One region of the Idiomarina sp. H2 genome, then DNA from elsewhere that is predicted to be linked to it. Evidence: predicted binding sites of a transcription regulator. Region 1 holds the regulator's gene; the other holds the start of a gene.
What was found. The regulator FliA, encoded in region 1, starts transcription of late flagellar genes. The targets are predictions, from matches to a motif close to CTAAAGNTNNNNNNNNNNNNGCCGATA.
Positions count from the first base shown of each region.

Region 1 (3,413 bases):
CTCATCACTGTCTTCATTTACCTTGGGCTTGGACGCCGCTGGCTTGTCTTCTTTTCCGGGACCTTTGCCTTCACCATGCAACTCATCCAGTAACGCTTCGAACTCATCGTCCTGAATTTCATCAATGCTGTCGCTGCTGCTTTCTTCTGCTGCAGGTTCTGGTTCCGGATCTGTTTCCTCGGCAGGTTCATCTTTTTGAACCTCTATAGGCGCTTCGTCCTCAGACTCTGGTTCACTCAACTTATGCAATAATTCCAGCAACTCCGGTGAAGCTGCTTCAGGTTCTTCTTTAGCGCGCACCTGCGCAAACTGAGTATTGATAGTATCCAAAGACTGAAGAATCACGTCCATCAGGTCGGAAGTTACAGTACGTTGACCAGTACGCAGGGTATCGAATACATTTTCCGCACCATGACAGGTATCAACCAGAGCCCCCAACGACAGGAACCCGGCACCACCTTTAACCGTATGAAAGCCACGGAAAATAGCATTCAACAGGTCTTTGTTTTGCGGGTCATTTTCCAGTTCAACTAGCTGTTCAGACAGTTGCTCGAGGATCTCTCCAGCCTCGATCAAAAAATCCTGCAGAATGTCTTCGTCCATATCAAAGCTCATGCGACTGATGCTCCTAGAAACCTAAACTGGACAACAAGTCGTCCACTTCGTCTTGTCCGCCAACCACGTCATCGCGTTGATCAGCATCGATAATTGGGCCTTCGGCATGGGCTGCATCTTTTTTAGGCGCAGGCCCTGCTTTTTCCGCGTTACGACGTTCTTCTTCTTTACCAAATATCTTCAGCAATTCAATCAGGTTCTTTTCAACGTCTTCGACTAATTGAATAACCCGACGAATAACTTGCCCGGTAATATCCTGAAAATCTTGCGCCATAAGCACTTCAGTCATTAACCCATGCACTTGAGGCATATTTTCACCACAGCGCTTAAGTACGTCATCGACCTCATGACATAAAGACTTGAATTCATTTAACTGAATATCGTTGCTCATTAACCGGTTCCAGGCCGGCATCACTTTCTCGACACGATTATGCATGTCGTCTGCAAGTGGCAGACAGGCTTCTACAGCATCCATGGTGCGATTCGCAGCGTCTTCAGTTTTTTCAATGACATATAGCAGTCGATTTTGCGCGTCCGGAAGATCATCCTGCGTCATTTGCACGATGCGAGGGTCAACCTGAAAGTCCTGGAGCGCTTCGTGGAGGTCTCTTGTTAACTGGCCCACAGAGGTAAACAACTTGTCATTACGACGGTTGTAAACATCTTCCAGTAATTGGTTAGCCTGCTGCTGTTTCCCGTCTTCCAGCAAGGCTACTAATTCCTTGGCTTGCTCCAGAGAAATATCATGGGCGTTATCAGACATAGTCGTTCGCCCTTTAGCTGATTCGTTCGAAAATCTTGTCGAGCTTTTCTTTCAACGTTACGGCTGTAAATGGTTTTACAATGTAACCATTTACTCCAGCTTGAGCTGCCATAATGATCTGCTCTCGTTTGGCTTCCGCCGTTACCATTAACACCGGTAAATGAGCCAGATTATCGTCTTTGCGAATTTCACGCAGCAAGTCGATTCCCTGCATACCCGGCATATTCCAGTCGGTTACGACAAAGTCGAAATCACCGTTCTGCAACATGGGCAATGCGGTATTACCGTCATCGGCTTCCTGTATATTGGTAAAGCCAAGATCACGAAGTAAGTTCTTAATGATTCGTCTCATTGTAGAAAAGTCGTCCACAACGAGAATTTTCATATTTTTATCCAAAGCACCCTCCACTGAGGCTCTCGATTACAACCAAAGTTTATTCAACCCAATTTTGCATTCGCGACTTCAGTCGCAACATTGCCTGACTGTGAATTTGACTGACTCGTGATTCACTCACGCTCAGCACTTCACCTATCTCTTTTAAATTCAATTCTTCGTCATAATACAACGAAAGCACCAAAGCTTCACGTTCTGGTAACGAAGATATTGTCGAAACCAGCGCTTTATGAAACGCAGCATTCTCAACATCTTTTTGCGGTTCATAAGCTGAACCCGTTACCTGCTCTGGCATGATAGCATCTTCTGATACACCAAGATCTTCAATACCAACGATTCGTCCCGTGCTGACATCCCGCAAAATATGATGATATTCATCCATACCCATATTCAGCTTTGCGGCCACTTCCGTGTCTTTTGCATCGCGTCCGGTTTCATTTTCAACCTGACGAATGGCTTCCAGTACGCGCCGATGATTACGATGAACCGAGCGCGGAGCCCAGTCACCACGACGAATTTCGTCCAACATAGCACCACGAATGCGAATGCCGGCAAAGGTTTCGAAACTGGCGCCTTTACTGTTATCAAAGTTACGCGCAGCTTCTAATAAGCCAATCATGCCTGCCTGGATCAAATCATCCACTTGCACACTGGCTGGAAGTCTAGCCATCATATGGTGTGCAATACGCTTAACCAGCCCGGTATGCTGTTCAATAATAGCATTCCGGTTGTCAGCAGTGGCGGCATAAACGGCAGCTTTATTCATTGGCAACATCCCGCTTACTCTCGTTATCGGCAGAAGTTATCAATTGTTCAAGAAAAAATTCTAAATGCCCGCCGGCTTGAGCCGGAACAGGCCAGTCAATGGCTTTCTTAGCCAAAGCTTTTATCGCTAAAGAAGCCGGCGATTTTGGGTAAGCCAGTACCATAGGTTGTTGTTTTCTAACAGCTAAACGCAAGTTGTCATCAAAAGGTATAATCGCGGCAAGCTCTAAAGCAACGTCTAAAAACCGATCGGTTACTTTAGTTAATTTATTGAACAATACTTGTCCGTCGCGCAGATTTCGTACCATATTGGCAACCACCTTGAATTTAAACAGGCCCTGCTCCCGGCTCAATACTTTTATCAGTGCATATGCATCAGTAATTGATGTGGGTTCATCACAAACCACTAATAAAACATCCTGTGATGCTCTGGCAAAGCTGACAACGGTATTACCAATACCCGCTGCAGTATCGACAATTAATACGTCATAGTTCCCCTGAAGCTGGCTGAAGGCTCTAATTAACCCGGCGTGTTCAGATTCGCTCAAGTCCACCATAGAGCGCGTTCCCGATGTTGCCGGAACAATTTTGATTCCCGCCGGGCCTTCAATCAGAATATCCTCTAACTCGCACTGCCCACTCAACACATGAGACAGGTTGCGCTCAACCCGCAGGCCTAACATAACATCGACGTTAGCCAGACCTAAGTCGGCATCCAGCACTAATACTCGTTTGCCCTGCTTTGCCATTGCGATAGCCATATTCAGCGACACGTTGGTTTTCCCAACGCCGCCTTTACCACCAGTTACCGCAATAACTTTTACTTTCGATTGTTTCATTCTTCGCAGACCGCTTGCTTGATCCATCGGGCGTATC
Region 1 is NZ_SNZY01000001.1:54,813-58,225, reverse strand. Features, by position in the region: gene DET62_RS00300 (chemotaxis protein CheA) at 1-615, opposite strand, end outside; gene DET62_RS00295 (protein phosphatase CheZ) at 629-1,378, opposite strand; gene cheY (chemotaxis response regulator CheY) at 1,392-1,775, opposite strand; gene DET62_RS00285 (RNA polymerase sigma factor FliA) at 1,813-2,538, opposite strand; gene DET62_RS00280 (MinD/ParA family protein) at 2,531-3,403, opposite strand.

Region 2 (3,413 bases), on a different contig from region 1:
TAAGTGAAGATGAGTTTTGTTGTTTTTTCGGATAAGCCGTATAGGAAACCGCTAAGTTCTCCATTAAACAAAGCCATCATTGGAGGATGATCTATGGCAATTGACGAAGATAAAATCGATGAGTCCGTTTTGGCTTTGCTATATCTAGCATTGCATGATGACAGTCGGGCTTGGAAGTCTTTTGACTGGGATGCAATGAACCGACTTCACGAAAAAGGACTCATTGGTAACCCGGTCGGTAAGGCAAAGTCTGTTGTGTTCACCGAGGAAGGATTAAAAGAGTCAGAGCGCTTGTTTCGGGAGTTGTTTACCACTTGATTACTAAATGTCCACTAAGTGTCCACCCGTATGTTCAAAGGTTATGAGTTAAGGAGCTATTATTGAATTCAATGGATCTTAAACGGGCGGAAAAACTGTCTTTCAACTTACTCATAGCATCCGTAGCGCTGGCCGTGCTTATTTTTCTAGTAGTAAGTTTGACTGGTGACGGTTGGGCTCAAATTGCTGGTTTTTTTATGGGATTTTGCGTTGGCGGCTTTTTGGCTGTAGTTCCTGCACTATATTCTGGTTATATTCTAATAAAAACGAATGCGAGTTCAGCTAACCTAAAGTCAGTTTTAGCACTCTCAGTTGTGTGGTTTATGACAGTATGCGCTTTATATGTCTTTTAGAAGATAACAAATTATGACAACCCTTATAACCGTAATTGCCGTTTTGCTACTCGCAGCAGTATTAAACTTCTGGAGGTTTTGGTGATTGTCAGGAAAATGGAAGAGAGGGATCTTGAAGCTGTAAGCGGCATCTGCCTTGCCTCGTTTCTTCAATCTGTAGCTGATAGCTTGTCTGATGAAGGCAACAAAAAGAAAAGGAGTATCGAATGGAGTATTTTTACTTACTAAGCTTATTAGGGCCGCTTTCATTAGTTGTTGTTCTTTTTATGCTTCGCTCATCGCGTTTAAATAATCCCGAACATGTTTTGCAAGAAACGGGAGATTCCGTACGGATTCTTCATACTCCTTTGGCCAGGGTCGTGCCGTCTCTGGGGAAACTCATTAACAAACACAAGGTAGCTCGTATTCAGAAAGCTGACAGAATTGTGACTGTTTTCAATCAGAGCTCAAATGCAATTGATATCACGCTGTCGAAAAAACATACCGACGTGGTGTTTAACCGAGCTGGCTCGTTATTTCCAAATGCTGAGAAAGTGGTTATTAATAGCTAGTAATGAGCATACTTGGGCTGGTCAATGCTGCTGTGGAAAAAGATTAAACTTTAACCGGAAGCTGCCGTTAACAAGTTACGGGCTATACTAAAATCAAGCTATAGCCGAACTTTTCAGGAGCAATATTATGTCAATTACTACAGGTAATAGCACCTCCGTAACGGGCTCTGGCAAGCAGAACAGTCCCACAAAAACCGACGACAACCGCAACAGTATGAAAGAGATGGCAGCGCAGTCTAAGCAGGCAAACAATGCTGGCATTTTGCGCGCTCATGAACGGGTATCGCTGAACAGTAATAATGACTCGCTCAGCTTATTGTACAAAACGGCGCTGGAAGGCATTAACGCTGAGCTGGAACCGGTAATGGGCAAAAATGCCACGCAGAAAATTTACGATTCCGGCGTTGATACTTCTCCCGAGGCCACGGCAGATCGCATTGTTTCTTTTGCCACCAATTTTTATGGTCGCTACAAGGAAATGAACCCGGGCGAGTCGGAAGAAGACACTTTGAATAATTTCATGGAAGCTATTACTGGCGGTATTGAGAAAGGTTTTAATGACGCCAAAAATATTCTTACAGGCTTGCAAGCCTATGAAGGCGAAGTCGAAAGTGGTGTCGACAAAACCTACGATTTAGTCATGAAAGGCCTGGACAGTTTCCGTGAAAAAATGCTGGAACTGGCAGCCGAATCAGAAGAGTCTGAAAATAGTGCTGAGGACTAACCTCAGCGCTTTGCTCCCCGAATACACCTCGGCTAAGTACTTTCGATAAGTTCAGCATCTAACCTTTGAATTGTTGATGTAAAGAGTCGTCAAGTGAAGTAAAGGTGCTGGTAATTTTTTAATTTCAACAGGTAAGATAGTCCCCTTTGACTCTATGCAATACAGAGGACATACCGTTGACGCCCCCTGATCACAACACAGATATTGTAGGAAAGTTTATTGATGTGTCTTTGTATCGGGAGCTTGCAGAGACAATACCGGATGAAAATCTGGAAGTTATTGAACAGATTCCCCAGAAAGATAAAGAGCAGATAGTTAATGCTTACAAACCCTACCTGAATGGCATGGAGCTCAGCCCTTTTGCCGTCACCTTAGGCGATAACGTGCTTTTTACAAATTCTGTTGGTACTGTCTACTACGTTGATTTTGACTTTGGTGTTTTCGATATGGGTAGATCTCTCGATGAGTTTGTTGCTGAGTTGAAGAACGGGTTATGAAACACGAACTATGGACTGAAGGTGAAAAGTCACAGACGTTTTGTCTTTCCGGCCCTCGGGGTGATAGTGCCCGAGGTTTGTTAAGGCCTGGAGCGGAGCTTGCCTGGACCTGCGAAGCTTCATCTTACTTTGAAGCTATGACCAAATATTACGAGTATATGGGCTGGGGAGAATACATAAGTGCCTTCCCGGAGCAGGATAAAAAAACATATAAAGAGCTGGGCTGGGAATGAAACTGAGTATTGGAATAATCATCGCTATTTGCCTGGTGATATTGGGTCTATGGGCTGCTGATATTGCTAGTGATCGTGGCAATAAAGTAAAAATTACGGAAGCTGTGTCGGCATACAGCAATTGGGAATGTGGCTACTCCAATAAACCGGGGTGCAGCGTTGTATTCGATGTTCCGGCCGGAACTGACCATGACGTTAAACGTATACGATACGGCAAAGACTTTATGGCCATTCAGATTAACCAGGATGGTTTAAGCGGCTGGGTGTTTTCAGGGAAAGGAGTGCAAACCCTTGCGAAACCAAGTAGTTAATCAACTTCACTATTGCGTTTCTGTTCAACGTCGAGAATGCCATGTTTAAGCGATTACGTAATTGGTTTGAGAACAGACGCATTAGAAAAATGGGTTTCACGATAAGTGAGTGGGAGTCAGCGGTAGCAGACTGGCCGGTAATGGCGCGTTATCAAGGCGCGGAGCGCGATGCTCTGCGAGATATGAGCTTCCGTTTTCTGGTTCGTAAAAACTTTGCGTCAGGCGGGGATTTTCAGTTCACCGATGCGATGTGCCTAAAAATAGCAACCATGGCTTGTGTGCCCGTTTTGCACCTTGGGTTAGATTGGTACGATCATTTATACACCATTATTCTTTACGAAGGGGACTTTGTTCCTAATCGTCCGTATCGTAGCGACGACGGCGTTGTTCACCCTCAAAGCCCTGGGTTAAGCGGTGAAGCATGGC
Region 2 is NZ_SNZY01000011.1:74,397-77,809, forward strand. Features, by position in the region: gene DET62_RS13265 (DUF3024 domain-containing protein) at 1-35, shown strand, start outside; gene DET62_RS13270 (DUF6429 family protein) at 94-318, shown strand; gene DET62_RS13275 (hypothetical protein) at 381-671, shown strand; gene DET62_RS13285 (hypothetical protein) at 878-1,222, shown strand; gene DET62_RS13290 (DUF5610 domain-containing protein) at 1,350-1,946, shown strand; gene DET62_RS13295 (hypothetical protein) at 2,123-2,443, shown strand; gene DET62_RS13300 (hypothetical protein) at 2,440-2,676, shown strand; gene DET62_RS13305 (hypothetical protein) at 2,673-2,987, shown strand; gene DET62_RS13310 (M90 family metallopeptidase) at 3,029-3,413, shown strand, end outside.
Region 2: DET62_RS13290 (DUF5610 domain-containing protein) is a predicted target of FliA. The motif match lies at 1,266-1,292, and genes of this name have one in related genera.